3 regions of the Paenibacillus sp. LX16 genome follow, and region 3 is predicted to be linked to each of the others. Evidence: riboswitches for the same ligand, from Rfam matches in the RefSeq annotation. Region 3 holds a riboswitch; each other region holds the start of a gene.

Evidence for each region. A riboswitch is a leader RNA that binds a small molecule or an ion and turns the genes downstream of it on or off. The one in region 3 is predicted to bind cobalamin.
Region 1: linked by a shared signal. The riboswitch ahead of T3H97_RS25465 (ABC transporter substrate-binding protein) and the one ahead of cobJ (precorrin-3B C(17)-methyltransferase) in region 3 are both predicted to bind cobalamin.
Region 2: linked by a shared signal. The riboswitch ahead of T3H97_RS07035 (ABC transporter substrate-binding protein) and the one ahead of cobJ (precorrin-3B C(17)-methyltransferase) in region 3 are both predicted to bind cobalamin.

The regions. Positions count from the first base shown of each region.
Region 1 covers NZ_CP141152.1:5,671,950-5,682,691, forward strand. Annotated here, with positions in the region: gene nikE (nickel import ATP-binding protein NikE) at 1-84, opposite strand, end outside; gene T3H97_RS25425 (ABC transporter ATP-binding protein) at 123-947, opposite strand; gene nikC (nickel ABC transporter permease subunit NikC) at 968-1,798, opposite strand; gene nikB (nickel ABC transporter permease subunit NikB) at 1,798-2,742, opposite strand; gene nikA (nickel ABC transporter substrate-binding protein) at 2,789-4,414, opposite strand; gene T3H97_RS25445 (ABC transporter ATP-binding protein) at 4,558-5,334, opposite strand; gene T3H97_RS25450 (ABC transporter ATP-binding protein) at 5,331-6,248, opposite strand; gene T3H97_RS25455 (ABC transporter permease) at 6,248-7,063, opposite strand; gene nikB (nickel ABC transporter permease) at 7,078-8,007, opposite strand; gene T3H97_RS25465 (ABC transporter substrate-binding protein) at 8,023-9,603, opposite strand; cobalamin riboswitch at 9,821-10,024, opposite strand; gene T3H97_RS25470 (hypothetical protein) at 10,388-10,702, shown strand.
Region 2 covers NZ_CP141152.1:1,534,748-1,545,489, forward strand. Annotated here, with positions in the region: gene T3H97_RS07010 (Cof-type HAD-IIB family hydrolase) at 1-717, opposite strand, end outside; gene T3H97_RS07015 (lipoate--protein ligase) at 880-1,881, opposite strand; gene cobD (threonine-phosphate decarboxylase CobD) at 2,046-3,149, shown strand; gene cbiB (adenosylcobinamide-phosphate synthase CbiB) at 3,139-4,110, shown strand; gene T3H97_RS07030 (histidine phosphatase family protein) at 4,149-4,907, shown strand; cobalamin riboswitch at 5,030-5,223, shown strand; gene T3H97_RS07035 (ABC transporter substrate-binding protein) at 5,432-6,439, shown strand; gene T3H97_RS07040 (FecCD family ABC transporter permease) at 6,436-7,482, shown strand; gene T3H97_RS07045 (ABC transporter ATP-binding protein) at 7,479-8,312, shown strand; gene cobT (nicotinate-nucleotide--dimethylbenzimidazole phosphoribosyltransferase) at 8,356-9,426, shown strand; gene cobU (bifunctional adenosylcobinamide kinase/adenosylcobinamide-phosphate guanylyltransferase) at 9,423-9,989, shown strand; gene cobS (adenosylcobinamide-GDP ribazoletransferase) at 9,986-10,742, shown strand, end outside.
Region 3 covers NZ_CP141152.1:5,432,309-5,443,050, forward strand. Annotated here, with positions in the region: gene T3H97_RS24345 (sirohydrochlorin chelatase) at 1-397, opposite strand, end outside; gene cobJ (precorrin-3B C(17)-methyltransferase) at 490-2,289, opposite strand; cobalamin riboswitch at 2,600-2,785, opposite strand; gene T3H97_RS24355 (LOG family protein) at 2,843-3,397, opposite strand; gene T3H97_RS24360 (uroporphyrinogen-III synthase) at 3,603-4,454, opposite strand; gene T3H97_RS24365 (GerAB/ArcD/ProY family transporter) at 4,556-5,710, opposite strand; gene T3H97_RS24370 (hypothetical protein) at 5,755-5,979, opposite strand; gene T3H97_RS24375 (Ger(x)C family spore germination protein) at 5,972-7,189, opposite strand; gene T3H97_RS24380 (spore germination protein) at 7,189-8,814, opposite strand; gene T3H97_RS24385 (hypothetical protein) at 8,994-9,332, opposite strand; gene T3H97_RS24390 (pirin family protein) at 9,348-10,061, opposite strand; gene T3H97_RS24395 (LysR family transcriptional regulator) at 10,131-10,742, opposite strand, start outside.

The DNA of each region.
Region 1 (10,742 bases), 240 kb from region 3:
CACAGGGGTACGTGGTTCAGAGCGGCCCAGCCATTTGCGCCTTCCATAGCTATGAGTTACTTTCTTCACTTGTAGCATGCGCATTCGCTCCCCTTTTGAAAGTGTAACCGTCGAACAGGTGACTAACCACCTACCTGATTCATGCCCCGAATGGACAACTTGGGTCTGACATGCAGCAGCATTTTCGTATATTCATCCTGCGGGTGATCGAATAACTGATGGACCTCAGCCTGCTCAACAATACGACCCTGCTGCATGACAGCCACTTCATCCGCCAATTGGGAAATGACGCCCAGATCATGCGAGATCAGCAAAATGGACGTATTGTATTCCGTACGCAAGCGATCCAGCTCTCTTAGCACCTGTAGCTGATTGACCACATCAAGCGCCGTCGTTGGTTCATCCGCAATAACCACTGCTGGCCGCAGGCACATGGAAATGGCTATCATGACCCGTTGCAGCATCCCGCCGCTCAACTGAAACGAGTAATGCTTCATCAGCTTGGCTGGATCGGGCAAATTCATATTTTCCAGAGCCGTTATGGCAAGATCACGGGCCTGTCGTTTGGTTAATCCAGTGTGCGTGCGGATCGTTTCCATAAACTGAGCTCCGATCGTATACACTGGCGTAAAGGCGCTCATCGGATTTTGCATAATAAACGCGATTTCCTTGCCCCGAATACGGCGCATCTCCTCGGCCGCCATTCCGTTCAGTTCACGCCCGTTCAGACGGACACTACCTTCCACGTCCATCGTCTGGCGATCCAGCAATTGGAGCAACGCTTTACAAGTCACCGTTTTGCCGCTTCCACTCTCGCCGACAAGACCCAGTACCTGTCCCTTTTTCAGTTCAAAATGAGTTGGCTCCAGCAGAGATACCGCCCCAGCATCGGTTTTGAGCTTCACCTGTAAGCCGCTGACCTCCAGCACCTTCGCCCTGTCGTCCATCGTTGTAACTCACTCCTGTTTTACTGACGTTTGGTAATTCCGTATCGGTCGGACAGCGCCTCCCCCAATATATTGAAGGCCATCACCACCACCAGAATCATAACTCCCGGATAGATCATTAATTCCGGATGACTGCGAATGTATCCCGTTCCCTCATGAATCATCGCTCCCCATTCGGGAGTCGGCGGCTGAATGCCTAGACCAAGGAACGACAACGCGGAAATATCCATGATCGCCCAGCCCATTTCCAGCGTACCAATGACCACAATCGGCCGTAGCACATTCGGAATAATATGCCGCCGGATAATGGCCCCTGAGGAGGAGCCGCTAATCCTTGCAGCAGCTATAAAATTCCGTTCTTTCAGACTGACGACCATATTACGGCACATTCTGGCATAGTACACCCACTGCACCATCATCAAGGCAAGCAGCACCTGCATGAGGCCCGGCCCAAAAATACCGACAATGCCCAGCACAAGCACCAAATTCGGAAACGCCATAATACCTTCGCAAAACCGCATCAACACACTATCGACCCAGCCACCTACATAACCTGCAAGCGACCCGATCACAATGCCGATGCTAAGCGAGGACAGGAAAATTAATGTCGCAAAACCTAATGAAATCCGCGCTCCATACAGCAACCGGGATAAATTGCACCGACCCAAATGATCGGTTCCCAGCCAGTATTCTTTCGAAGGTCCCTCCAGCTTGTGCAGTAAATTGACTTTAACCGGATCATGGGGAGCCAGCCAAGGAGCTAGCGCCATAATGATAAAAAGAGCAGCCAGTACGACAGAGCAGACCACGATTACCTTTTGACCTTTGAACATTGTACGCAACCTTATCATCACTGCTCTGCTCGTCCCTTCGATGAAATTCGGGGGTCCATATACAAATGCACCAGATCAACGAGCAAATTGCATACGATGAACAGGCATGCCGCCAAAAACACATAGCATTGTATGACGGGAATATCCCGGTTAAAAATCGCTTCCACAAAATAACGGCCAAACCCGGGCCATGAAAACACCTGCTCCACAATAATTGTTCCAGTCAGAAGCTTGCCCAGATTCATACCCATACTTGTAATCAGTGGAGCGATGGCAATTTTCAGTACATGCTTGAGCATGATCACCCGCTCACGAATTCCTCTAGTTCTGGCATACTGCACATACGTTTCCTGAAGCTGCTCTAACACACTGGAACGCAGCAGGCGCGTATATAAAGCAATCAGAACCAGCGACAGGGTCAACGTGGGCAACACCAGATGTTGCCACGTTCCTCGCCCCTCTACAGGGAGCCAATCCAATCGGACAGAGAAAAAGAAGATTAACAAATATCCCAGCCAGAACTGGGGTATCGACGCGCCAAAATATGAAATTCCTCGACTAAGCATGTCGATCCAGCCATTTTTACGCATCGCCGCCAGCACGCCCAGCGGAATACTCACCACAATAGATAGCACCATACTGCTCACAGCCAATTCAAAAGTGGCGGGCAGCCGAACCTTGACCTCATCCCACACTGGCTTGTTCGTCAAATACGAAGTACCAAAGTCCAATTGACTGATTCTTTGAAGTGTATGCACATACTGCGTCAGCAAAGGCTGATCCAGCCCGAACTCATGTCTTTTCTGCTCCAGAATCTCTGGAGTAGGATAAATATGAGCAGCCGTCAAATAGGCCTCGGCCGGATCAACTGGTGAAATATGAATCAGTGCAAAGGTAACGAGGGTGGCAAAGAGAACAATAGGAATGACCGCTACCATTCGCTTCCCGATATAGCTGATCATGAGTTGTCCTCCTATCCTGTAAGCTAACGTTACCTATCGGCTTCAACTACTTTCCGATTTCAATTCCCTCAAACGGATTTTCATCCCGATTAGCCGGGAATACAAAGTTTGTAATCTTTTTCTGGTACACTGCCGTTTTCTTAATATACGAAATAGGCACAATGGCAGATTGCTCCTGAAGCGTCTTCAGAATCGAAGCATACAGCTCTTGACGCTTGGTTTCATCTGTCGATGAAAGTGCTTCGTGTACCTGCTGATCTAGTTCCTTCTTCATTGGGATAGCGCTCAGCACCTCTGAAACCCCGAAGGTCTTCTTGGCAATGACATTAATAAAGGAATGCGGATCATAAGGCGCACCATAGTTGTACCAGAAGTACAGATCAAACTGGTTGGATCTAAGGCGCTTAATTTGAACTGTCAGCTCCAGTCCGGTCAGGTTCACTTTGACACCCAGTTCTCCCCATTCGGCCTGAATGGTTTCAGCCATCGCCTTTTGGATCGGATCGGTTTTATCAAAAATCAGCTCAAAATCCAGCTGTTGTCCGTCTTTTTCCCGTACTGTACCGCCTGCGGGCAGCTTCCAGCCAGCCTCATCCAGCAACGCTTTGGATTTTTCCACATCATAGCCAACAGGCTGTAAGTTTACATTCGTATACGGATAGTTTTTAGATAAAACCGTATCCGCTTTTTCCTCCAGCCCCGAGGTCACACCTTCCACCATTGCCTGCTTGTTAAAGCCATGCTGGAGTGCCAGACGTACCCGAAGGTCTGCCAGCTTGGGATTGGATGAGTTGAGTAACAGGCTTCTTGTACCGACAGGCTCGGACAGCGTGGTAACATACTGATTCGTGTCGCGAAGCTGTTTGAAAGCATCCAGACTAATGACACCCTCTCCATAAATCAGATCCAAGTCGCCTTTTTCAAAGGCCATTACACGGGTTTCGCCATCGGGAATGATTTTTACCGTAATTTTATCCACCTTCGGTGCAGTACCCCAATAGTTCGGATTACGCTTAAAGGTTGCATATTCATCTTGCTTGTATTCATCCAGCATCCAAGGTCCTGTACCTACAGGTTTCTTGATTCCTTTAGACGTATCTCCATCATCCGGGAACCCAGCTTCACCCAGAAAACGGAACGGGCGAACGACAGACAAATCCTGAAGCACTGGGTAGTATGGCTCTTTGAGCGTCATTCGGAAGGTGCTGTCATCTACAGCTTCAGTTTTGTCGAGAACGCCTACTATACCAAGCCAGCTGTGCGTTTTCTCATTTTTCATAATAGCGTCAAAGTTCTTTTTGACAATGGCCGCATTAAATAGCGTTCCATCCGAAAATTTCACACCTTTGCGCAGCTTAAACGTATATATTTTGCCGTCCTTGGAAATAGTCCAGGATTCAGCCAAAGCAGGCTCCAGCTTACCTCCTTGCTTGTAGCTGACTAACGGCTCATAAATCATGGATTGTGCAAAAAGTTGGGAAGGATTGTATACGTGAGGATTCATCGTACCAATGTCACGCGGCCACGATAGTGTGATCGACTTTTCATTGGCAGCTCCGTCAGTTGAGGTGGATGCAGGCGTGTTCTCCTGCTTCGCGCAACCCAAAACAACGGATAATAAGAGGAGCGCCACCAACATAAGGGTGGCAGTCTTGCGGTGTCGAACGGACATCAATGTATTTCCCCTTTTCTATATATGTGATAATGATTATCATAATCATATTTAGAATAGGTACCACGTTCTATTTTGTCAACAACATTCGACAAGCAATCCTCTTATTTATTTTAAATTTTGCAAAATCCCAAATTTATGGCTTAATTCTCCAACGTTTGAAACAGAGTACGCGTGTACTCATGCTGTAACAAATCTTCATCCCATTCCTTAAATATTTCCACGATCTCCCCCTGAACCATGACGGCAACCCGATCACAAAATGAACGAGTAGATTGGAGATCATGAGTGATAAATAGGTAGGACAACTGATGTTTCGGCTGCATTCTCTTAAGCATGCCCAGCACGGAAAACTGCGTTGTCGTATCCAGATTGGCGATCGATTCATCGAACAAGATAATATCCGGCTCCACCGCCAACGCTCGGGCAATACATACCCGCTGTTTTTGCCCGCCACTCAGCTGTGCTGGGTATTTTTCCAGACTGTCAGCCTCCAATCCTACTGATTCCAATAGGGACAGACAAATATCCAGCGCCTGCGCTTTTTGCTCAGGAAAATAGTTGTGGATCGGCTCCATTAAAATATCTCGAATGGTCATACGAGGATGCAATGAAGAGGACGAATCCTGTGCAACCAACTGGATTCGCTTGTACAGCTGAACGTCCTTCATCTTTTCGAAATGTATAGGCTGATGATCCAGCCAAATCTCCCCTGAGGTCAACGACTCCAGCCCTAGAATACATTGTGCCAGCGTGCTTTTGCCACTTCCACTTTCTCCAACCAGTCCAAGACATTCGCCCTGTCGTAGCTCCAGATTCACCTTCTTCACGGCCTGCTCGCTATCTTGCGTGCTGAACCAGCCTTTTCTCCGTTTGCGGACAGGGTATGCTTTAGTCACATTCTTCAATTCCAGCATCACTGGTACATCCTTCCTTCCGGGTTCATCTCCAATACTCGATCTGCTATGCGACTCATACCCTGGCGATCATGTGAAATCAACAATATAGTGAGATCAAAGTCTTCTCTCAGCTGTTGCAGCAATGCCAAGACCTTGTCGCGGTTGATAACATCCAACGCCGTAGTTGGCTCGTCGGCAATAAAGAGGCTCGGACCGGAGCTTAACATTGCAGCCAGCAGCACCCTTTGACACATGCCTCCGCTTAGTTCAAAAGGATATGACGACAAAATATGCTCAGGATCTGCAAATCCAACCTTGCGGAGCAGAGAACGCAAATAGGCCTCCCGCACTGGAGTAGCGCCTCCTCTGGCTATCTCCGTGGCACGGCTCAGCATCTGCCGCATCCGTGGCAGCACGCCCAGCGGGTGGACTTGCTGCGGTGCAGTGTGGGATGGGACAGCATCAGCGTGCTCCGGTTCCATTTGGTCATGCGGCATCCGACGCCGCCCGTGCAGTCTAAGCGTATCCATCAGCTGGGCGCGGACAGTCCGGATCGGGTTCAACCCGCTCAGCGATTGTTGAATGAGCAGCGCAATATCCTCTCGGCGCAGTCTTTGCCAGCGCCGTTCCTGGAACGGGAGAATGTCTTCCCCGTTATAGTAGATACGTCCTTGCGTAACATCGATACCTGGCTCCAGCATGCCTGCGATTGCGTGTGCGGTCAGGCTCTTGCCGCATCCGCTCGGTCCGGTCAGGGCCACAATCTCCCCTGAATATATGGAAAAGCTCACATCACGCAGCAGTGGTTTGCTCCCACTTTCGCTTGCTCCTACGCCTGTGCGGCAGATTTCCAAATGTTCCACGTGTAACAACGGTTTTCGCCCTACCACTTGTTCTATCGTATCCTTGCCCCCAAGGGCTGTTTGATCCTCCACTATTTGGCCGCCCCCTTTTCCGAAAAGCGGTCGCCCAAAAGCTGGCAGGCAAGTACAAACAGCATAATCGCCAAGCCCGGAAAAATCATGACATGCGGAGCCACCTGAAAATATGAGGTTGCATCATGCAGCATCACGCCCCACTCTGGCTTGGGCGGCTGTACACCCAGTCCAAGAAAGGACAGCCCAGCGATCATCAGCACCACGCGTCCGATATCCCATACCGCATAAACCAACAACTGCGGCAACGCTTGTGGCAATACATAACGGCTCAGTATACGTACGTGTGAATTGCCGGATAAACGGGCATACCGAACGTAGTCCTCCTGACAGGCTTTTTGAACCAGACTACGGATATACCGGACATAGCCCGCCCACCGTACCGCAACAATCGCAAGGGTCATGTTAACAAAACCTGGGCCCAAAATGCCCACAATCGCCACCGTTAAAATAATATCAGGAAAAGCCAGTACGCCGTCGATTCCCCGCATGACCAGCTGGTCTACGCGTCCGCGCACATAACCAATGAACAAGCCTATAGGCAGACTGAAGCACAGCGTAGCTACAGTAATTGCACATGCGATTAGCACGCTCGTCCGAATCCCGTAAATGAGCCGTGACAGCACATCCCGACCCAGATGATCCGTACCGAAAGGGTATTTCCGACTAGGTGGTGCCAGGCGGTTCAAAAGATCCACTTGAAGAGGATCATGAGGAGCGACCCATGGAGCTAATAACCCAAGCAGCACGATCAGGCCAAACAGTAAGCCTCCTGCCAGCAAGCTTCCTTTAAAGGGAAGCCGTATCTTTTTCATTTTCAGCTTCCTCCTTAACGCAAACGTAGCCTCGGATCTATCGCCGTCTGGACCACATCCACCAAACACTGAACTCCTACAATTAAAAATACGGCGAAAATAACATACCCCTGAATCACCGGATAATCTCGCTGTGTAATCGCATCTATAAAATACTTGCCCAACCCCGGCCATGAAAAAATGGTCTCTACAATGACATTACCTGCCAGCATAAATGATAGATTGGTACCTAGCAGTGTAATTATAGGCAGAACCGCATGCCTAAATATCTCAAAAAACAGGATATGCATACGTGAAAAGCCTCGAGCCTTCGCTGCTTTCACAAAATTCCGGTCACCCAGCTCCAGCATTTGAGCGCGCAGTACGCGTGCTTGCACAGCTCCCAAACCTGCGCCAAGAGTCAGCGCTGGGAGCACTAGATGTGTCCAGTCCTCCCTTCCCATGGATGGGAGCCAGCCCAAGCAAACGGAGAATAGATAGATCAACAGAAAACCAAGCCAAAAAGAGGGGATCGACGATCCCAGCAGAGCGAACAGCCTGCCCAGACGATCCAGTGGACCGCTGATTTTTAGCGAGGCAGCCAGCCCCAGCCCCAGCGTAAGCACCGTCATGACGGCAAAGCCCGCAGCAGCTAGCTCCACAGTAGCAGGCAGTCTGTTCCACAGTTCGGCTAGCACGGATTCCTTGGATACATACGAGGTGCCCCAATGCCCTGTGAACACATCCCGCAGCCAGTTCACATATTGAATATGAAGCGGCTCGTTCAAGCCCAGTTCCTGTCGTAGCGTCGTTAACGCTTCCTTAGAGGCAGGAACATTATGCGCGGTGAGCAAAATGGTAGCAGGGTCACCAGGAGCCAGCCGCATCAGTACAAAAGTCAGCGTGGATACAACGAATACAATGATGAGCAGCTGCGCCACACGTTCCAGTATAAAACGAATCATAGGATACGCAGCTCGTTATTCCGCAATATCGGATTGCGCTGTAATGTAGTAATACTCGATCGGATGGGGTGTAAAACCCTCCACCCCTTTTTTCACGCCAAACACATTATCAGGATGCACAATGAACGACTGTGGCAAATCCGTATTGATGATATCCAGCGCTTGTAGTGTCACAGCATTACGCTGCGCTGTATCCTTCGCCAGCTTCAAGCTGTTAAGAATACTCTCCAACGGTTTGGAACTATAACGGCTTACATTGGCTTCGCTTTTCGAAGAATAAAACATGTCCATAAAATATTGTGGCTCTCCTGTATGAGCAGTAAGCATACTGTACATAGCAAAATCCCAATCGTTTTTGGTCAACACCTCGTCGATATTTTCCACCTTGCGAATCTTGACCTGGATTCCCTCTTTCAGCAATTGGCTTTGGATGACCTCAGCCATAACAGAGAGCTCCGGACGCTGAGGAAAAGTCAGCAGCGTAACCTCGAACGGCTTGCCTTGCTTAGTCCATGTCCCTTGGGAGTCCTTCTGCCAGCCATCCTTCGTTAACAGCTGATCCGCCGTTCCGTCCAGCGCTTTACGCTCAACTTTACCGAAGGGAAGAATGCTCGGGAACGGACTGCTTGCTTCCGTACCGAAGCCCCTCATGACGGCACTCACAATCGATGTGCGTGGAATCAGGCTGTCCACCACCTTACGGTTCGCCGCATCCTTGAATACTGGCGATTCCATATTGTACACGATCATATGGGTGCGCAAGGAGGGAGCCGACAGCACTTGTAGCTTGTCGTTCTTTTTTAGTACCTCTGCGTTATCAACCGGAATATCCGTCGCTACGTCCACCTCGCCGGATTGCAGCGCCATCAGGCGCGAATTCCCGTCCGTAATGAACTTCATCGTCGCTTCAGCCAATCGTGCCTTCTCGCCCCAATATCCGTCATAACGCTCTACGACCAACGATTGGTCTTTGTTGAATGCTTTGATTTTAAAGGCGCCTGTCATCGCTGGGTAACTGTGCTCATCTTTCATCGATGCCACATCCAGTACAATCGTCGATGGATCAGCTAGATTGGACACCAACGCTGCATTCGGCTGGTTTGTCGTGATTTTCAAGGCCAGCGGGCCGCTTACATCAATGGACTTCACATTCAGTAAATCCTTCGCCAGATGGCTTTTCTCGATAGAACGTAGCAAAGACGCTTTTACACTTGCTGCATCCATACTTTTTCCATTATGAAAAGTGACTTTATCCTGCAAGCTAAACGTCCAAACTGTAGGACTGTCCTGCTTCCACTCCTTTGCCAGCCAAGCCACAGGCTCCAGCTTTTCATTCAAACGTATCAGTGTCTCACCTGCACCAGATCGCATCACATCCCAGCTATTATCTCCGTGCGGGTCAACACCTGACGGTTTCCATGTATACGCCATTACCAGCTTTTTATCTGTCGCTGTTTGTTGTGCTGACGCGTTCTCCCCCTTGCCGGAGCTATCCGACGTCTTATTGCTGGCACATCCCGAAAGAGCCATAACTGCCAGCAGCAACATCACCCCTGTACATACGAACCATGAACGCCTACTACGATTGCTTATCATTTCATGAGCCCTCCTCTATCTTGTAAAATCATATAAACTTAACGCAAAACGCGAAAAAAGCATTCCAGACCACTTAATTAGCAGTCAGAAATGCCTTCATTATAAAATGTCAGAACTCACCTCGAAGCCAACTCTAATAATATAGAAGGGATCAGCTCGGTTTCAGACATTCCGTATGCAGCACGCCTAACCACCTCCCCAGCATCCCGTGGGTCTGACAGTGATGTCAAAACAGGCAGGTCTCCTGACTTCAGGCGTATCTTTCAGGCCTTCCCGGTTCTTCACAGTTCCAGTGGCTGTTCTGAAAGCTCCAGCAGTATCCTGCTGATGCCTGTATACAGTGGCGGGCCCGTGTCGGAATCAACCGAACTTCCCTTTTAAGTGAACACGCTCAACAACTATCCACATGGTCTCAACAAAACCCCGTACATAGAGTCGTCCGGCTCACACCTGTTTTCTTCCTTTATTTCTTTCCATTACGATCTTATTTTGTTGTGACAGGCTTGTCAATAAATGCTGCACAATAGTTTAAATTTGAACGATAAGGAAAATTAAGACTATGGCTATTCATTGCGTGCACGAAATGACGGTCATTCCGTCTCCCTCATAATGTCCCGAAAACTGTACCAGACTACTTAATGAATCTAAAAGAGAAGCATAAACGAAAATTTAGCAGCGAGATTGCAGATCAATTTGTACAAGCTATTAAAAAAGATACATTATTCCAAAGGCCTGAAAAAGCAGTTGGTTATTCCTTCTCCAAAAAATTGAGGAAGAAAAAAATTTGAAAAGCGACAAATCCAAAGAGTTGATCGGAAAATTAGTGAGCAAACCTTGTGGAATTTCTATTATAAGGATAACAGCATTGGGAGCAGCTACCAAACAAAAGAACTATATTGTTGATTCTTCTCAGACAGCCTTTGAGACAAATTTAACTATTAGAGAATTTACCCGTAAAAAATTCCTTAGTGATTTAGAGAATGAGTTTGAAAAGCCTCCGGTGATTAGCCGGGGGCTTAATTTGTTAACTGACCATTTCCTGACAAGCCATGTTAGCGTGCCGTTTAGGTGCCTAGCAGTCAAGTTATTTTTTAGCTAGTAAGTGAGCGAAGCGAGAGATCTTGCAGGTCGTTCACAGC
Region 2 (10,742 bases), 2.0 Mb from region 3:
TTTCAAATCAGGAATGGCATTCTCCATCGCTATGCCGAGACCAGCGCATTCAAGCATTTCATGGTCGTTCCAAGAGTCGCCGATGGCAATCGTTTCCGACAGTTCACAACCAAAATGGTTTGCAAGGAAGGTAAGCGCGTGACCCTTGGTGCCTTCATGATGCATAATTTCCAGAAAATGAGGCTTAGATTTTGTAATGTGCACTTCATTGCCAAGCAGTTCGCGAAGTTCAGGAATTAATTCATCCAATACTTCAGGCTCGTCGATAATCAGCAATTTAGGAGCCGGCTGCTCTATAACTTTACTGAATACAGGCTCTACAAAATATTCCGTGTTGTTCAGCTCCGTGTAATCTTTGATTTTCTGATTATCTTCACGTGTGTACAATTTGTCATCAATATACGTTTGCAGATGCAGATTGCGTTCCACGCAGAATTCATACAGACGACGCGCAGCCACGAGTGGAACATAACGCTCATACAGCACGTTTTCGTCCAGCAGGTTTTTAACCAAAGCTCCTTGGTACGTAATGATCGGCACGTTCAAACCAGTTTGGCGAGCAATTTTGTGTGCGGAGGCATAAGCTCGTCCAGTAGCGAGGGTAACCACCACACCTTTAGCTACAGCAGCTTCTAATGCCTGTTGTGTCGCCGGTGTAACTTCTTTCTGGTCGTTAATGAGTGTATCATCAATATCAATGGCAATTAATTTATACATATCGGTATTCTCTCCTTTATCTCTATCATGGGGCAATGTTAAAATTGTATCTTATAATATTCAAAATGACAATATCGCAATGAAAAGGGGATGGCCCCTATAAGAGCCTGTCCCCTTATAACCACTGAAGTATTGGCTTGAAACGATGGAAAAAAGTAACGGTTAGTCTTCCAAAAATACAAGTCCAACAAAATCGTCCAGCTCAATATTACCAAAATAGTGCTTCAAATCGAGAGAGGATAAGGCTTGACGGACCTCACCTTCATCATAGCGCTTGCCACGCAGGATATTTTCAATATCAGCAACGTCACCCACGCCGAAGAAATCCCCATAGATTTTAATATCACGGATATAGCCTTCCTTAAGATCCATGCGGATATCAATAATGCCGACCGGAAATTTACGTGTGTGCTTGATATTGCTCTCGGGGGATAGACCGTAGTTCCAATCCCACGATTGGTAGCGTTCTTTGGATATTTCATGGATTTTGGCCCAATCGGTATCGGTGAGCTTATATTGAGGTACCTGATCCAATTCTGCACCGAATATGAAACGCAGCAGTTCCTCGCGAAATTGCTCTATGGTCATCTCACGGTCCATCAGTTCGCTGATGTTAGCCACGCGACTGCGGACGGATTTAGTGCTTTTGGATTTGAATTTTTCGGGATTGGCATGCAACGATGCAGCCACATTGTCCAGATTCAGGTTAAACATCAATGTACCGTGGCTGAACATCCGTCCGCGTGTGGCAAATTGGGCGTTTCCTGAAATTTTACGTTCTCCGACCTGCAGATCGTTGCGGCCTGTCATTTCAGCTTCTACTCCCATTTGGCGCAGAGCATCAATAACGGGTTGCGTAAATTTGAGGAAATTATGAAAGGACTCCCCGTTATCCTTGGTAATAAAGCTGAAATTTAAATTACCGAGGTCATGATATACAGCACCGCCGCCGGACAGGCGACGAACCACTTGAATATTGTTATCTCTGACAAACTCGGCGTTGATTTCTTCAATGGTATTTTGGTGCTTGCCTATAATAATAGAAGGCTGATTAATATAAAACAGCAGATAGCTGTCGTCAAGCGGAAGATGCTTGAGCGCGTACTCCTCAATGGCAAGATTAATGGCTGGATCGTGTATGCCCTGGTTGTCGATGAACAGCATGTCCATTCCTCCGTATATACAAACTGTGTAATTTTATGTGTGCCTCCATCTATTGTAACCCAAGTGAGCCATGTACACAAAAGCTCATTTGCATTGACGGGACGCAAAAAGCAGCCTCATAATGGAGCTAAATGATTGGGAACGGCCGGAAAGGATGAGAGGCAATGATAGAGGTTTACGGTCATGGCGGGGACAGGGAAACAGCTGCGGCGACATTTGGCGGAGCTGCTGCGGATTTTGTAGATTTTAGTGCAAATATTAATCCGCTTGGTCCACCACCAGAGGTGCTTGAGGCGCTGCAACACTCATTTGACACTGTGATTCGCTATCCAGACCCTGGGCATCGGAATTTTAAAAATATGCTCGCACGGCGACTGCATGTTCCACCGGAGTCGCTAAGTATCGGAAACGGAGCGGCTGAAAGTATGGCGCTCCTACTATTGGGACTAGCTCCTAAGCGTGTGGGTGCAGTAGAGCCGTGTTTTTCAGAATATGCGGAGCTGGCTGGCAAATTTGGAGCTGAGGTCAACCGGGTGTACGGAAAGGCCTCGCTTCAATGGAAGGCGGACGTGGAGGACATCCTTCAGCTCATGGAGCAGGTAGATGTTTTGTTCCTTGGGCAGCCGAATAATCCAAACGGTGTGCAATATGGTGAGCAGGAGTTGTGCGAGCTGGCAGAGGCGGCTGGCACAACGGGTACCGTGCTGGTGGTGGATGAAGCATTCATTGATTTTATCCCGCTGGAACGGCGAATCTCACTGCTGCCTGTACTGGATCGTTATCCTCATGTGATTTTGATCCGGTCAATGACCAAATTTTATGCCATTCCTGGCTTACGATTGGGCTATGCGATTGCTCATCCGGACTATATCCGGCGAATGACGGCCAAACAGGTGACCTGGAGTGTGAATGGATTGGCGTTGCTGGCTGGGGAGGCGTGTTTGAGAAGTGGGCAAGCATATGAGCGCCAAACACAGGAGCTGATTGCTACGGAGCGCAACCGCCTGTTGACCGCCTTGGCGGAATGGGGCTGCGGTGTCGTTCCCGGCGAAGCCAATTACGTGCTGGCAAGGGCGCCGGGTACGTGGAGCGCATCGGCGATTCAGCAGGCGCTTGGACAACGCGGAATTCTTATACGTAGCTGTGCTATGTATCCGGGGCTGACGACGAGCCATTTTCGGATTGCGGTCAAGGACGCGGAAGCCAACGACAGGCTGCTGTCTGTATTGGGTGAAGTGCTGGAGGAGGAGCAGCGGCGTGACAGTTAGCTTGATTATCCTGGCAGCCTATCTTTTGGACAGGCTGATCGGTGACCCGAGGTGGTTGCCGCATCCAGTCATCGGTATGGGACATGCCATTTCGGCATTGGAAAAAGTGATTCGCCGCCAGGTCCGAAGTGACTGGGGGCTGAAACGTGCGGGTATACTGCTTCCACTTATTGTGGCGGGAGGCTCCTTTGCGCTCGCCTGGGCGCTGTTGCACTTGCTTGCCTGGATTCATCCATGGTTATCTGTCGGCGCAGAAATGGTGCTGATTGCGACCACGATTGCTTCTAAAGGACTAAAGGATGCAGGAATGGCAGTATACCGAGCGTTGCAGGCGGATGACCTGGCTGCAGCACGACGGGAGCTGGGCATGATTGTCGGGCGGGATACGCAACAGCTTGATGAGCCTGAGATTGTACGCGGTACGGTTGAAACGGTCGCTGAAAATATCGTGGACGCGATTATTTCCCCGCTTTTTTATGCCCTGATCGGGGGAGCACCCTTGGCGCTGGCTTATCGTGCCGTGAATACGCTCGATTCCATGGTTGGCTATAAAAATGAAAAGTATCTGCATTTAGGCTGGGCTTCAGCACGTCTGGATGATGTAGCTAACTACATTCCGGCACGCCTGACAGCGGCAATGCTTGTGGTAGCGGCGTGGATGTACAAGCGAGATGCTGCAAGAAGCTGGCGCACAGTCAAGCGAGACGCTCGTCTGCACCCAAGCCCGAACAGTGGCTTCCCGGAATCGGCTGTTGCTGGTGCACTGGGGATTCGTCTTGGAGGCTATAATGTGTATCATGGCGTGCGCTCCTTTCGTGCATACATGGGCGATTGGATACGACCGCTAGAGTCGAAAGATATACGGCATACAATCCAGCTGATGTTCGCCGTGTCCAGTATGTTTGTAGGATTGTGTTTGTTAGGAGCTGCAGGTTGTTTTGCCTTGGGATGGGTGCGGTGAGGAGTGACACACTGAATAATGATCGAGCAGGAAGTGACATGATCTTGAAACAAGATATAGCAGTAAAAAGGACAGTAGAATACGCACAAAGTCCGAACTCACAGGAGGATAAGGTGCCGTATGATGCTAAAGAAGATCTGCATTGGGACATGGAACTCGTGTTAGTTCGTCACGGTACAACCTTATGGAATAAGGAACGTCGATATCTGGGACACTCCGACTTAGGTTTGCTACCGGGAGCAGAACAGGAATTAAAGCCTTTGCAAGAAAAATTGCAAGGGCAGTCCTTTGCTCGAATCTATTGCAGCGATTTAATGCGATGTCGCCAGACCTTGCAGATCATTGTGCCGGAATCAGAATTGACGTCTGGAGGTTCCCTATCTATTATGTCTCCTATGATGGAACCACGTCTGCGAGAGCTTCATTTTGGCGAGTGGGATGGAAAAACGTATGACATGCTCAAGGATGTGTCGTTGTATTGCGCTTGGATTGATGAGCCGCAACGGATAACCCCTCCTGGAGGAGAGTCTTGGACAGATTTTGTGAATCGCTTGCGGAAATTTCTTGACTCTCTGTATGAATGGCGTGTTGCTATGGAAGTTCAACCCATGGATTTGACTGCTGCGCCGCCCTCTGTTTTGGTCGTTACGCATGGTGGCGTAATTCGTCAGCTAGCTTGCATGCTGATACCGGGCCATGATTTTTGGAGTCTGAATCCGAAGCCGGGAGAAGCATTTAGGATTCAATTGAGGCTGGCAGGACCGCACAATTACATAGCGGAAATGCTCCCTCATTAGGTTAGACACCAGCGGATAAAGAGGCTGTTTGGGTTGTAAGCCGCCTCATTTTAACCTATAATCATCAAGTAAAAGAACGGCTTGACTACCACTACATCAAATATCCAGCAGACGAGGTCGGCGCAGTGTGATGAAACTATGGTTTCCCTTGCCTGCGCTGTTAAAAGGGAAGTCGGTGTAAGTCCGGCGCGGTCCCGCCACTGTAAATGGAAACATGCCGGTTAGTCCTGCTTTATGTGCTACTAAGCATATGAAGGAATTTCAGGACATGCATCTTACCATAAGTCAGGATACCTGCCCGTTTGCCTGTCACCATAATCCTTCGAGGAAAGGATGACGTGTTCGCAGTGACTGTCCGTGCGGAAAGAAGCTGCCGCCTGCGCACGATCTGCGCTAACGTGACCCCTGTGTCCTGATATGAGGATGCGGGGTTTTTTTGATAGGAAAAGAAGGCTGGATTTAGAAGATATCTGATGATGCTCAAGTAACGCTCTTAACGATTTTTTTATGAAGGGGTGCAAATCATGGCAGGAAAAAAAATAAAGGTTTGGACAACAGGTCTATTGGTTCTGATTTTGGCAGTTGTGCTGAGTGCATGTGGAGCTAATGGGAAAAATGCTGAAAATAAAGAGAACCAGACTTCTTCACAGCAGCCAGGAAAGACCGTAACCGCACAAGAGCCTCCGGGCAAAACAGTTTACCCACTCACAGTTAAGGATGCAACAGGACAGGAATTTACATTCAAAAAAGCGCCGGATAAAATCGTTTCCGTCTCCCCGGCAGAAACCGAGGCGCTGTTCTCCATCGGGCTGGATAAGGAAATAGTTGGCGTCTCCGACTACTCTGATTACCCGGAAGCAGCTACGAAAAAGCCTAAAGTGGGCGGTATTATGAAACCGAACGAAGAGGCGATCATTGCTGCGAACCCGGAAGTCGTTTTTGCAGGGATATCACTTAGTGAACAGGCTACGACCAAGCTGCGCGACATGGGAATTATGATTTTTAAAACGGAACCGAAGACAGTTGAAGATGTCATAGCTAACATCGAATTGTATGGGGAAATCACCGATCATCAGAAAGAAGCGAGAGCGGTGACTGACAAGATGAGAGCAGATGTAGCGGAAGTGAAAGAAGGAGTTAAAAATATCGGTAAAGGGCAGAAGCTGCGGGTATACGTCGAGTTTTCACCAGGCTGGACAGTTGGTAAAGGCGAGTTTATGGACGAGCTGATTACGTTGGCGGGCGGTGAAAATGTAGGTGCCACGCAGAAGGGGTGGTACCAAATTAGTGAGGAAAATATTATTGCTGCGAACCCTGACGTGATTTTGTACAGCAAAAGTGTCAAGGACGACAAAACTGGTCAAACGCTCGGCGAAATCATTAAAGCTCGCAGTGGATGGGATCAAATATCGGCTGTTCGCCACAACCGGGTGTTTGCCGTGGATGATAATTTGATCAGTCGTCCGGGTCCACGCGTAACGGAAGGTCTCAAGGAAGTGGCCAAGGGCGTGTATCCTGAAATTTTCAAATGAACCGTAAACTGATCGGCTTTGGAGGGACAGGTCTTGTCCTGCTGTTGCTGACGCTGCTGCTCTGTCTTGGCATCGGCTCGGCCAAGCTTCCGGTTAGCCAGATCACGGGCATTCTGGTTAACCACCTTCCGTGGTTAGGCGATACGTTTACACCGGATTGGAATACATCCTCAGAGCAGATTATTTTGAAGGTCAGATTGCCACGAGTGTTACTGGGAATGTTGGTAGGAGCAGCGCTGGCGCTGGCGGGAGCCGGATTTCAGGGTGTGCTGCGTAATCCTTTGGCTGATCCGTATACACTGGGGGTATCCTCGGGGGCTTCGGTAGGAGCGGCAGTACTGATCTATTGGGGCCTTCAATTTTCATTTGTTGGCATATGGACGCTGCCGCTAGTGGCATTTACGACCGGAATGCTGACGCTGTGGATGGTGCTGACGTTGGCACGGGAAGGTGGAAAAATTCCGACACAAAGTCTCATTTTGTCGGGTGTGGTGATGCAATCCTTTCTGGGAGCGGTTGTTTCCTTTCTGACAGCCATGTCGAAGGAGACGGTCAATGAAATATTGTACTGGACGATGGGAAGTCTTAGTCTGCGCGGTTGGTCATATACAGGAATCCTTTTACCTTATGTGGTCATAGGACTGGTATTTCTATGGAACCGGGCACGGGTGCTGAATATTTTGGCTTTGGGTGAACGTCAGGCGGCTCACATGGGAGTTCATGTAGATGCGACGAAGCTATCTGTTCTGATCATTTCCACGCTGCTGACAGCTGCCGCTGTCTCGGTATGTGGAGTGATTGGCTTCGTGGGACTTGTTGTACCGCATATCATTCGTCTGGTGACAGGTCCTGATTACCGGATGATTGTTCCATTATCTGCGCTCGGTGGAGCCATTTTTATGGCTTGGGCAGATACGGCGGCTCGCACGTTGTTAGCCCCCACGGAAATTCCTCTGGGCGTGATGACGGCCTTTGTTGGGGCACCGTTCTTCGCATATCTCCTGTATCGGAACAAGAAGCTGCGCAGGGGGGAACTGCTGTGACAGAACAAAGTGAATCACAGAAAGTGCGTGATCGGGCATTAGAGGTAGCGGGTCTGACACGTGCCTATGGAGAGTTCCATGCGTTAAAGAATATAAGCTGGAGCGTCGACGAAGGAACTTGGTGGGGGATTATTGGTCCGAACGGCAGTGGAAAATCGACCTTGCTGCATCTGCTTTCGGGTGTAGATCAGCCAACATCGGGAAACGTTCATATCTATGGCAAAAAGGTCGGTAGCTACAGCAGAAAAGAGCTTTCCCGACTCATAGCCGTACTCCAACAGGAAGGGCTTCCTCCAGTGGGATACACCGTCAGAGAAGTCGTAGAAATGGGACGTTTTCCTCATCAGGACTGGTTAGGCAGGGAAAAGGGTGTTGATGTGGAGGCGATCACGGATCGCGTGCTGGAGCGATTGGGTCTTACCACGTTGGCGGACAGAGCATTGGACCGCTTGAGTGGGGGACAGCGACAGCGTGTAGCTTTGGCAAAAGTAATGGTGCAGGAGCCACGAATATTGCTGCTGGACGAGCCTACGACCTATCTGGACTTGCGCTATCAGCTTGAATTTATGGAACTGCTGGCAGATTGGCGCCAAGAAACGGGTGTGACGATCATTGCGGTCTTGCATGATCTTAACTTGACAGCCCAATTTTGCGAAGATTTGCTTGTACTCAAAGATGGAATGGTTGAAGGATTGGGAGCTTCATCGAAGTTATTAACCGAGGATCGGATTCGCCGTGTATATGGTGTTGAGCCTGTGATGCTTCCGCATCCCGATAGCGGTGTGCCGCAGCTCTTGCTGCGCAGAAGTGCTTCGGACACAGCAGATTAAATAAACGATGAAACACACTTAAAAAGAGCAGGGAGTGGAAGGTATGAACAACAAGCTGCGTCAGCTGATCGATAGCATTGCCCAGCCGAATGGGGTGGCGGCCTCGGCAGCTTCAGCCCATTTGGACCAATTAACGAAGCCACCGGGAAGTCTTGGAAAGTTGGAAAGTGTGGCCATTCAGCTAGCAGGAATTACAGGAGTGGACAAGCCTGAATTTGAGCATAAAACGGTTATGGTTATGGCTGCGGATCACGGGGTGTGTGAAGAGGGAGTCAGTGCCTTTCCGGCTGAGGTTACACAGCAAATGCTGTATAACATGCTGTCAGGTGGCGCGGCAATTAATGTGCTGGCACGTCATGCGGGCGCAGATGTCAAGGTGGTAGATGTTGGCGTGAATGCGGATGTCGCTCACGCGAATCTGGTGGACCGTAAGGTACGCATGGGTACTTCGAATATAGCTAAAGGGCCAGCGATGTTGCGTACGGAAGCGGAACAGGCGGTTTTGGCCGGAGCAGAAGCCGTAGCAGAAGCAGTCAAAGGAGGCACACGGCTATTCGTTACCGGAGAGCTGGGCATCGGGAATACGACAGCCAGCGCTGCAGTCGTATGTGCTCTCACCGGACTGGAGCCGGAAGTTATCGTAGGCCGGGGAACGGGTGTAGATATGGCTGGGCTTACCCGTAAAATATCGGTTGTCTGCCGCGCATTGGACGTGAACCAGCCCGATGCAAATGATGCGCTCGACGTGCTCACTAAGGTCGGCGGTCTGGAGATTGCCGCCTTGGCAGGAGTCATCCTCGGCGCAGCCGCACATCGCTGTCCAGTTGTGCTGGACGGCTTTATTTCAGGCGCAGCTGCCCTCGCAGCGCGTGCACTTGCGCCTGCAAGCGCTGCGTACATGCTTGCTTCGCACGCTTCGGACGAGCGCGGGCACGCGGCGGTGCTCCGCCAGCTCAAGCTGGAGCCCATGCTTCATTTGGACATGCGGCTCGGGGAGGGCACAGGAGGTGCGCTTAGCTTGCACCTGATTGATGCGGCGTGCCGCATTATGCGCGAAATGGCGACCTTTGCCGATGCAGGCGTATCGGACGGTCAGGGAGCCGCGCAGCGATGAAAGCGCTCGTGACCGGCGGGGCACGCAGCGGGAAAAGCGACTTTGCCGAGCGATTATGCATGTCGCGCGCGCCTGGCGCCTGCTACATTGCAACGGCGCAAGCCTATGACATGGAGATGAAGGAGCGCATCGCCCTTCATCGGGTCCAGCGCGAGTCTGCCGGGTACGACTGGCAGACGCTGGAGGAAGCGCAGGCGCTGCCTGAGCTGCTGCGACGGCTTGGCGGCGATCAAGCGTCGCAGCCATCATCCTCGCCTATGGTGCTAGTCGACTGCCTGACCCTGTGGCTGTCGAACGTGCTACTGGCCGCAGGCGAGGACGGCGAAGCTACGTCCAGAGCTGCCATTAATGAACTGGCGGCAGCTGTGGAGCAGTATCCGGGGCAGCTCGTCATCGTGACTAACGAGGTTGGTGACGGTATTGTGCCTGAATATCCGCTTGGTCGGCTGTATCGGGATTTGAGTGGGGTTATGAATCAGCGGATTGCCCGTCTTTGTGATGAAGTATTTTTGGTGACGGCGGGCATTCCTGTAGAACTCAAACAGTTGGAATATAAGCTATGAGCCGCGAACGTCAGGCTGTTGCTGCGGCTTTTCAATTTTTAACGCGTCTTCCGGTGAAGGCGGAAATAGATTTTTCCCCGGATTTGCTTAAACGCAGTGCAAGTTATTATCCGCTGGTGGGAGTGGTTATTGGCATCATTGTCTGGGGCTTTGCGGCGCTTACTTCTATGATATTGCCGCCGTTGCCGTGTGCGATTCTTACGCTTGTTGTCTGGGTTTGGTTGACGGGCGGATTGCATTTGGACGGGTGGATGGATGCGGCCGATGCCTTGTTCAGCTACCGATCTCGTGAGCGGATGCTGGAGATTATGAAAGATAGCCGTGTAGGGGCAATGGGCGTTATTGCTTGTGTGTTGCTACTCATGCTCAAGGCTTCTTTGCTGTATACGGTGCTGGTTGAACGGAATGTGTCTGGCTTGCTGCTGCTTCCGATGGTTTGGAGCCGCTGGTTTATGGTACATGCAATGAAGCGCTGGCCTAAAGCCCGTAATGATGATGGGCTGGCTGCGCGTTTCGCTGATATGAGTGGTGGCCGCCTAGGGTTGGCCGTATTCTGGGCAGTATTAGTGACCCTGAGTGCTGCCGTAGGACAATATCTTCTGGCAGGTTTGGCTACAGCAACAAGGGGGACTGGGAATCTGTTGTTGGCAGGATCATACTTACAGCCGTTCCTTTCGTATTCTGAGAGCCTTCCAATCTCGCTAGGTTTTGTGTTGCTTCCGGTCTTGGCTTACGGTGTTGGAACCTTCACGG
Region 3 (10,742 bases):
CTACAGCTCTATTCATTCCCGCTGGAACTGCAACCGGACGGGCCTCTTTCAAGCGGCTTTGCAGAATGCTAACGATTTTCTCGTGAACACCAATCGGACGTCCGTATACAAATTCCACCTGCGGATATTTCGCCTTTGCCCGGTCAATAGCCATCGGAATATCAATTTTGGCATGTACCGCTGCGAACAAGATAATCGGAATGAGAACGACACGCGTCGCACCTTTCTCCACACATGTTTGCATCCCATCAGCAATGCTGGGACGTGCCAACTCCAAGAAACAGGTTTCCACGCACATATCCGGTACCCGGTCTGCCACTGCCTGTGCAAATTCCAGCAGTTCCTGGTTCCCCTCCGGGTCCCGACTTCCATGTCCAACCAACAATATTGCATCCACTGCTGTTTTTTCCTCCTCTTTAATAGGGATAGCGCCTGCATGACGCCCTATTATATATATGCTTGTATCCAGTTCATCAGGCCTTCAGTACATTAATCACCACAAACCGCATTCACTTCTACCGTTGCTGGTGAATCCTCATGCCGGAAACCCGCAACGACGCCTACACGTTTAAAAAATTTATGAAAACGCTCATTCGGATGCCCTTTTTCCTTATATTCAGCGATGACGTTCTCCACAATGTCAGTAATTTGATCACCCGGAATCCCTTCCGCTACGGGCTGAGCGGCATGAGCATTGCGACCGAATTTTTTACCACCAAGGAAGAGGTCGTATCCTCCCTTGCGATAGACGATTCCGATATCCTCCAGCACCGCTCCATAGCAGGCCATACCGCATCCGTTCAAAGCAATGCTCGTTTCCTTGGGTGCTTGTAATCCGCCAAGTACCACCTGTAGATGCTCAGCCACAGGCACAGCGTCATCCTTCTCCATATTGCAGAAGTCGCACGCCTTCACCTTAAACACATCGCCAATCGGCATGACAATGAATCGTTCATCCCGCAGCCGTCCGACCAGTTCCTCGGGGTCTGCACACGGCACGCGCAGCACGATCTGATGATCTGGCGTGTATTCCAGCTCGCCGTCATCACCCGCTACCTCGGCGAGCAGCGCCATCTGGCGAGCGGTGAACTTCTTGTTTCCCACACCCGGGGAAACACCCACCTCAAATAGCGCAGGCTTGCCAAAGCCGCCTGTCGCCATCCCGGACGCGGTCCCCGCTCCGGCCACCGCTGACGTTCCGGCGGTGCTCTCGGTAGCAGGCGCTTGCCCGCTCCAGCGAGCGTTGGCTGCGCTAGGCAGCTTGCCGCCAACAGCTAGGCGGCTTAGTGCCTCTGCCGCCAGCGATGCCGGGGTTGCTGCGCCGGTTTGCACAGCGGTCGTTGCCTGCACGGCAGCCATCGCTTGCGGGCGTGCCTGCGTCGCAACCGCAGCGCCGCTCGCGGAGGGTCCAGCGGGCGTAGTCGGGGCTGCGCCTGCCTGCGGTGTATCCTCTTGTGCGCCCAGCGACCACGGCTCCGCTTCCGTGCGGAGACGCTGATGTGGCTTGAGCGCCTGCTCGGTCGCATCCAGCGTGTATTTGCGCTGATATCCGCGCGGAGTCACGATCAAGCCGTCATACACCGTTGTCGAGGAATTGCCGATGATTACAGTCGTCAGCATCCCGATGTCATGATTCAGCATATCTTCCAGCGTCGTTACAATAACTTGCTGACGTTCACGATAAGCACTTTTCACCAACCCAACTGGAGTTTGCGGATCGCGGTAACGCAGCAAAATGGACTGCGTCTCCACAATCTGGCGGGTACGCCGACCACTGCGCGGGTTGTATAATGCAATCACAAAATCGGCCGAAGCCGCTGCTTCTACACGCTTCACAATCGTTTCCCAGGGGGTCAGATGATCACTCAGACTGATCGTGCAAGCATCATGCATAACTGGCGCCCCCAACAGTGAAGCACAGGACTGAATAGCCGAGATCCCTGGCACGACTTCTACCTCAACCCCGTCCTCGCGTCGCCAGCCTTTTTGCATCAGCACTTCGTACACCAGCCCTGCCATACCATAGACTCCTGCATCTCCACTGGAAATGACAGCTACCTTCTTGCCCATCTCTGCTTGGCGAACCGCCTCCTGCGCACGGCTCACTTCCTCTGTCATCCCTGTGCGTACAATCTCCTGTCCGTTCAACAACGGACGGATCAAATCAACGTAGGTATTGTAGCCGATAATGACCTCACTTTCGGCCAGCGCATCCAGCGCCCGTTTTGTGATATGTTCCATATCTCCTGGTCCAAATCCAATCACCAGCAATTTTCCTAATGGGCTCATCGTGCTCCTCCTATTCACCCTTTTCAGGGTAGCTATCCTATCTATTTCAATGATTTATGGACATCCTGTAACTCAAAAAACCCCATCCTACCCGGATGGGGTTTCTATGTACGTATCTCTCATCAGACGAACAAACAGCGTAAGAAGACACTATTTGTCTTCCTCCAGCCTGCCGTTGTTTTCCACCTGTCTGTTTACGCTTCAAACGCTGCTGCACGTTCATATCCACGCAAACCTCTAACCAACATGGAAAAAGCAACGTGTGCCTGATTTCCTGATTTCGTACACCCATCCTCTCCGCGAAGGTTAACGGTGCATACAGATCAAGGTAGGTCTCCTGGCTTGGCATCAACAGATTCTTTCGTCTTCCCCGTTTTTCACGAGTGACCATTTAAAAAAATCCTCTTCCTTACAGTGGCGGGACCGCTCGGGATTTGCACCCGATTCCCTGTTACCCTTTGCTCAACCGCAAAGGCACCTTGTCTGTCCGCTATTTGATTATGGGTCTTATCATAACCTTGCCTCAATCAGTTGTGCAAGCACGAAAAACGCTTTATTTCAAGTTCTCTGCTTTATTTTTTAACATATGTAGCAATTCGTCCGGGTCCGCAGAGATACTTAATAACGCTGGATGCTCAGCCCCGGTAAACCCTTCTTGCACGCTATGACGCACCATTTCTACTAACGGGTCAAAATATCCATTCACATTCAGCAGCCCAATCGGCTTGCGATGAATGCCAATTTGCGCCCAGCACAATACCTCGAACAGCTCTTCAAAGGTTCCCAAGCCACCCGGAAGGGCAATAAACGCATCGGCCATCTCGCTCATTGCCGCTTTACGCTCATGCATGCTTGCTACCTCAATAAATTCGGTAACCCCCCGATGAATGATCTCTGCATCAAATAACAGGGTAGGCATAATGCCAGTGACCTGACCGTCACCCGCCAGCATTCCATCCGCCACCTCTCCCATCAGCCCCCTACTGGAGCCACCGTAGATCAGACGGATATGATGGCGAGCCATGGCTTCTCCCAGCTTGCCTGCCGCTTCAACATATACCGATGAATGTCCAGGTCTGGACCCGGCAAATACACAAATAGAATTCATTAACGTCTCAGCTCCTGTCCTAAGTATCATGCATCGAAACTTATTCATTATATTAGCTAAATATTTTCGCTATAACAAAAATCTTTGTCGATGCATATCCAATAAAAAAAGATAAAGACCTCGCAGGCCCTTATCTTTATTTTACGCTTTATCCAAAAATATAAGTTCATTTTTAGCATACTATATTTATAATTTCTATCTCATTTCAATGACCATTCACGATCTTCAGACCACAGCCATGCACCGAATCGTTATGCTCAAAATATTTGCCCAGCTCCACCATCATCGCGCCCATGCGCTCTTCGGTTGGAAACACGACTCGATCAATCCCTTCTTCCACAATGGACTGTGCAGTCACCTTCCCTACTGATACAGCAATCACATCCTCACGGAAAGCTTCCAGTAAATCCTCGATTCGATTTTGCTCTCTCGCATATTGGGCTAAAAATCGAATTTGCGGACCACTCGTGAACGTAACAGCATCAACATTACGATGGATAACATCCTCCAGTAACGCCTGCAATTTTGCTTCCTCGGGTGGGATATGCTTATAAGGAAGTACCTGGCGGGTCACTGCCCCCTGCTCGTCTAGCCACTTTACCAACCGTGGGGCTGGATCGCCATGCAGTTGCAACAATACTTCTTTTCCCTTCAGATCGTATGGGGCGAAAGCTCCTGTCAATCCGATCAAACTTCCGTCCTCGTCTCGTACTGCTGGCGTAAAGCCACGCTTTTTGAGTCCATTGACCGTCTTGTAGCCCCGCGCTGCAATGTTGGAAGATTGCAGCAGCTCCATAATCTGCTCAGCCACGCCCATATCCTCTGCCATATCGAACAGGGCATCCAGCCCCATACCTGTCGTGAAGATGTACCAGTCCGGAGGGTGCTTCACCCACGATACAACAGCGTTGCGCAGCTCGATATCATCCAGAAAAACGGTACCCTGGGCCGGGCGCTGTACTGGCTCACCCCCCATCTTCACAACTAGCAGCGCCATTTCTTCTGCTTTACGGGGACCCGCAAGAGCGACTCTCTTGCCTGCCATGCGTTGTGCCATTCTGTTGCCTCCCTTGTAGATGTCGTATTTCTTTCTACCAAGTATACAATCAGAGGGGTAAAAGACAAATAAGAATTACTTTTCCGATGAATACAGTAAACTTATAAGTGGCCGTGTCCTGTTCTGCCTCCCTGCTGGCTTTCTTTCTGACTACTACTATCCCGCTCTCCGTTAGATGCCTTATCATCGTCGCCTCTCCCTTTAGATTTGGGTCGGAGCAACATCCACAGCACGAAGGGCATCAATACAAAAAAAATGACCATCACCGCAGTCCATTCTCGACTGAAATCATAAATTTGCACGATGTTGGAGAACAGCATAAACGAACAGACATAACCTAACAAACCTACGGGCCAAACCATCAGACTTCCCCAGGCTTGGGCAAACATACGCTTTACTGCCAAACTGGTAACATACAGATCAACTCCAATCTTCGTAAGAAAGGTCGGTACGGTCAGTGCCGCCACGAACAAGTCGAACCGATCCAGAAAGTCCGTTAGCTGCAATTGACGCACCAGTTCATACGATGGATAAAACAGCCGTGACAAGATAGGAACACCAATAACCAACTCGGACAGCAGCACCAGGATAATCAGAAAAGCGGTTCCGAGCAAATGCCCAAACCACGCACTACGCCCATTATAGCTCTTCCCAGAAATTACAAAGGGGACTATCATGATATCAGCCATATATCCCAGCATGCGCCAGCTGCCCTTAATCACTCCATCTACTTCCGGATGTAAATAAGGTCTCAGTACCGAGAAGTCCATATTACGCCCGAAAAAAAGCGGCATGGTCAGCAATGTCAGAATCAACAACGGTACAAAAATCTCCGCCATATTGACGATGGTTCTTATTCCACCTTTAGCCATAAATACCAGAGTTAACAGCACAATAAGAGAAGTGACCACAATCGGAGTCAGCGGCAAAAGCACCACCTCCACCAGATCCGTAATAATTCTCAAATCTCGCGTAAAAATGATCAGGAATAAAATAAGGTAGATTGCAAGCAGCACACGTCCCAACACAGGATGAGAGCTCACCATCGCCTGCATCAATTCCTGATCAGGAAAACGTCGCTTGAGTCTCAACATCGCCCAGATCGGCAAGCATAGCACGATAGCAGCAATTATACAGGTCCAGTAGGCATGTTGATTCGCGTGATCCGCTGCCTGCGCGGGAGCATGTATAAGGGTAATACCGACCTCCATCAATACACCAAGCAGCACAATTTGTCTGGTTGTGAACTGTTTCATGCAGGTACATCCTCCTTTTTGCCCGCAGGCATCCATTACACGATTTACAACGTAGGGGGGATCCACATGTCAATAAAACGGGTCAGCCATGTAGCCACATAAACGGTGCTCTTCGTTGATGTTCCGTAAATCCAGATACCAATGCTAATAACATACAATACTCGAGAGACCCAACGATTGATGGCGGGTGCATTGTTAATATTTTTACGGTCAATCAGATACATAAAGAGCATAGCCAGCACCAAAGGTAACAGAAATACTTTATTCATTCTGGATTTGCTCCTTTTTGACCCCGAATGGTTTGGTGACCGCACCAATATTCTCAATATGCACGACCGGATTTATGGTGATCTCCACCTTGGGATATAGTTGTTCCCATTGAGGTTTAATCCGTTTCCATTCGTCCGGGTGACTCGTAATAATAGCCCGGCCCAAACCAAGTACGTCTGACCGATACTTTTGCTGAATCACGTGGACAGCCTCTCCCAGCTCCCTCTTGATTTCCTCGGCTGTCTGCTGCTCCAGCCACTTCAAATTTTCCTCGTTGGAAATATCGAAATTCGTCTCATTTTCCTTCACATTCCCATTGCAGTTCATATGAACGGTCATTCGAATCTCATCCCCCCGAATAAAGGGCTTGATATGGACTCTATTTTCGATGAGATGCACAGATATGTAACCTTTACCCTTGGGAGGGGGGATAAATATCTCTGTCTCCTTGGCTTGCTCCATACCCAACAGCAGAAACCGACTTAGATGGTTATCAATAATCCCTGTTAACCTGTCTTGTCGAAAGACTGCCAGTCCATCGATCTGAATATTCGTCTTCTTGTCTTTAAGACTAGCGGGCCCATTTTTCACCAGAGACATTACTGGCACCACCGGGTCAATGCCTTCCAGCAGGACGGAATTCATCAGCAGTTTAACGGAACGAGGTTTTTTCATATAGGAAAAGTTAAGCTCACGCACCATTTCCGCTGGATATTGCTCAATCGGAGCATCTGCCTGAAGCACTTCCATCGCTGACCCCTTCGTGATAACAACCAGGGAAGACAGACGGTTCTGCGGAATACGTGCAATGACATCCATCATTTTGCTAATCCCTTCCCGTGCCAGCGTCTCCCCGAACAGCAGCACCCGTCGATGAGAGTAATTCAGTGTTCGTGAAACCTCGCGCTGTTCCTCGGTGCTTGCTCCTCGGAAGCTTGGACCTGTTTTGGACTCCAGGTAGTAGGATTTCGTACCGCTTGTACCTCCCCCTCCCCCTGTACTGCCCGAAGATCCAAGCTGTCCGGGCAGAGCAATTTGCATCGTTACCCGGTATTGATCGCCTTCTTTATCCAGGCCCGTGCCCATCACAAAGGCCACATCGTTCACTTCACGGCGATCCCAGCATCCTCCCAAAAGAACAGAACAAAGCAGCAGACAACAGAGCACAGCCGCTTTACGTATTTTTTGTGTATCGGATTTGGGCTTCATCACCATCCCTCCTCGGTTGTAGGCGATCCATTCATCTTTTCCTTCGCTCGTTTGTTATTGTCTTTACCAATCCAGGAAGGACGTTTAGTCATTTTCCACCAAGGTGCACGGACGACGATATCCTTTTGATCCATATGGTTGTACGGGCTATATCCGCTCATATAAGGAACACCAAACGATGTTAGCTTGGTTAGATGCGTAGCAATCAGCGTTGTCGCAATAATGATCCCAAACAATCCGAATAAACCCGCCATCAGCATGATGGGAAATCGTAGCAGGCGAACCGTGATGGCAAAGTTAAAGCGTGGAATGGTAAACGAAGCAATACCTGTGAGCGACACGATAATAACCATCGGTGCCGATACAATTCCCGCTTGTACGGATGCCTGACCGATGACGAGCGCTCCAAGGATACTGACAGCCTGACCGACCGTTTTGGGGAGACGAATCCCCGCTTCCCGTAATGCCTCAAAGGAAATTTCCATCATCAGTGCTTCCACCAAAGCGGGGAAAGGGATAGACTCACGCGCTGCCGCAATACTCAAAATAAGCGTCGTTGGCAGCATATCATGATGATAGGTCGTGACCGCTACATATAATGCAGGCAGAAAGAGAGCCAATATCAGAAAAAGAAAACGAATCCAGCGCACCATATTACTGATAAAAAAACGCTCGTAATAATCTTCGCTCGCTTGCATCATCTGCCACATCGTCACGGGCCCAATCAGGGCAAACGGCGTTCCGTCCACAAAAATGGCAAAACGCCCTTCCAATAATTGTGCAGTGACGGTATCCGGTCGTTCGGTGTATTCCATTTGCGGAAATGGCGAAAACGGGTGATCCTCAATCAGTTCCTCAATATATCCCGTCTCCAGGACACCATCAATTTCAATATCGCTGATCCTTTTTTTTACATCCTCCACCAACTTGGGATCTATGATTCCTTCGATATAGGTAAGGACGATGCTCGTTTGTGTTTCTGTTCCGATGGTCATGCTGTACATCTTGAGCTTGGAGGTCTTCAGCTTGAAACGTAACAGTGCCGTATTGACGCGAAGTGTCTCTGTGAATCCTTCACGCGGTCCACGAATAACCGATTCGGTCTGCGGCTCCTCCACACCACGGCGGACGCCCCCCTTGGCGCTAAAAATATAAGCACGAGGCGTACCATCTACGAACAAGGCGGCATTGCCGTCCAGTATCGCTGCCGATACCATCTTCCATTCGTCCATCGTTTTAGTCTGGGACATGGAGATACGAGTTTCATCCAACGGCTCTAATTTGCCGTTTACCTCAGGGTCCTTGAGCATCATGCCCAGAATGACAGGCCGCAGGATATGATCCTGCAAATCCTCCGATTTTACCGTACCTTCAAAATAAGCCAACAACCCTTTGCGTTCAGGGGAAATCATGAGCTCTCGATAGACGATATCAGAGCAATCCTTGAAAATATCACGCAAAGCAATCAAATTGTCTTCCACACTGCTACGTAGCGGCTGCTCCAGCCACGAAGACTCAGGCAGTCCTTTGGGCACATTGGAATTTCGTGTCTTGCGGTCTGCGGCTGGAATCGCTCTCCGGCTCCACGGTAGCTTCGGCAACTTGGGAAAGCGCCCTTTCTTCATCGTTATTCCCCCTTTACGAATGAGCCGAACAGATAATATGTCCTATAGGATGTACCAGCCTACAAAGGATTATGTATCCAATGAACTCAACATGTTGAACGGATAACAAAAAGACCCTGCAATGATGCAGGGCCTTCGAAAATCCATTATAAATCTGAAAATTTATGATAAAGGAATGATTAATCTCCCCAATACTCCTCAGGATGGTATTCAATCTCAGAACTAGCTTTGAACGTAAGCTCATCTGTCTGATCATGATATTCCACGCTTTCCGGGGTGACGTAATACCAATGCTTCACCAGGGGTCCATCGTCTACCGGCGTTACAAAACGAAATACGTTCAACTCCCCGCTATAACGCACAATCGCCTCTGCCGTCTCATGCGGCAGTCCTTGAAGCGTAAAGCGAAACACGCCGTCCGCCGATTCCAAATGGCAATCGAAAACCTGCTTGCGGCTGTCAGCAAAGCTACGTCCCGTGACGGCATGCTTGATCAGCCATGTTTCCTGCTGCGCCATTGTGCGCACCTCCTTTTAGGGCAAATCAATCAACATATAAAAAACAGAATCTTCTGCTTTCAGTGAGAGCTTCGGCTCCTGCTCAATACGAGCGGAATCGCGTCCTTGCAGAATATGTTCACCGTTCACACGCAGCGAGCCTTCGATGACGAATAGGAACACGCGCCGACCCTCGGCCTGTGTGAATTCTACTTGCTCTCCAGGCTGAAGCTTGCTTAAATAAATCGTTAAATCCTGGTTGATTGCAGCTATTTCACCCTCCGTGCCTGGTACGCGCTTTCCGGCAACGACCGGCAGAAGCTGACCGTGAAGACGCTCAGGATTGAATGCTGTAGCCTCATATGACGGTTTTAGTCCTCTCGTATGCGGGCTAAACCACAATTGCAGCAGACTAACATCCTCCGTTTGTGAAGCGTTGTGCTCCGTATGAATGATGCCGTGGCCTGCTGACATTCGCTGAATGCCTCCAAAACGGGTCACCGCTACATGTCCACGGTTGTCTTCATGACGCAGTTCCCCATACAGCACAATCGAAACAATCTCCATATCACTGTGCGGATGCGCCCCAAATCCCCGTCCCGGTGCGATGACATCGTCATTACAGACACGCATAGGACCAAACGCTGTATTGTTCTCATCCTGATACTCCGCGAATGAGAAGCTGTGACTCCCCCGCAGCCAGCCCTTATCGAAGCTGAATCGGGAAGCCGCCGGATATATTGTAAACATAATAGCCCTCCTTCAGGAAGAAAAATGAGATCAAATCCCTCTCATTGTAACCGAGCCAAAGCGATAAAGCTACGCCTCTGTCTGAGTGATAATCTCATCTATAAAAGACTGTAAAGTACTGGTAACAAAGGCTTCCTTACGTCGGATAAACACCGTTGTTACTTCATTGTACGGCTCAGGCATCGCATGACCGCACACAAGGCCTTGAGCCACCAGTCCGCTGATCGACGATTCGGGAAAAACGGTCATTCCAATACCAGCTGCCACACTGCCGATAATCGTCTCAAATGTCCCAAACTCCATAATCTGCTTGGGAATAATCCCCTCCATCTTGAGCCAGGTTTCCAGCCGCCCCCGGTAGCCGCAGCCTTTTTTATATAAGAGAAGCGGACGGGTAGTGAGATCCTCGACAGAAAAGTCATCTCCTTGGGATACAAGGACCAGCTTTTCCTGAAATACATCAAACTGTTCAATGAGCGGATGCTTGACCGGCCCGGTCACAAAAGCTCCATCCAGCCGCATTTCTGCAACCTCCTGCACCAGAGACTCTGTAACCCCAGCCTTGAGGGACAACTCGACATCCGGGTACTTGCTATAGTAAGCATGTAAAATGGCCGGGAGGGCAATGACAGTCTCCACAATGCCAATCTCCAGCACCCCCGAAGGTGCAGAGGTATTCTG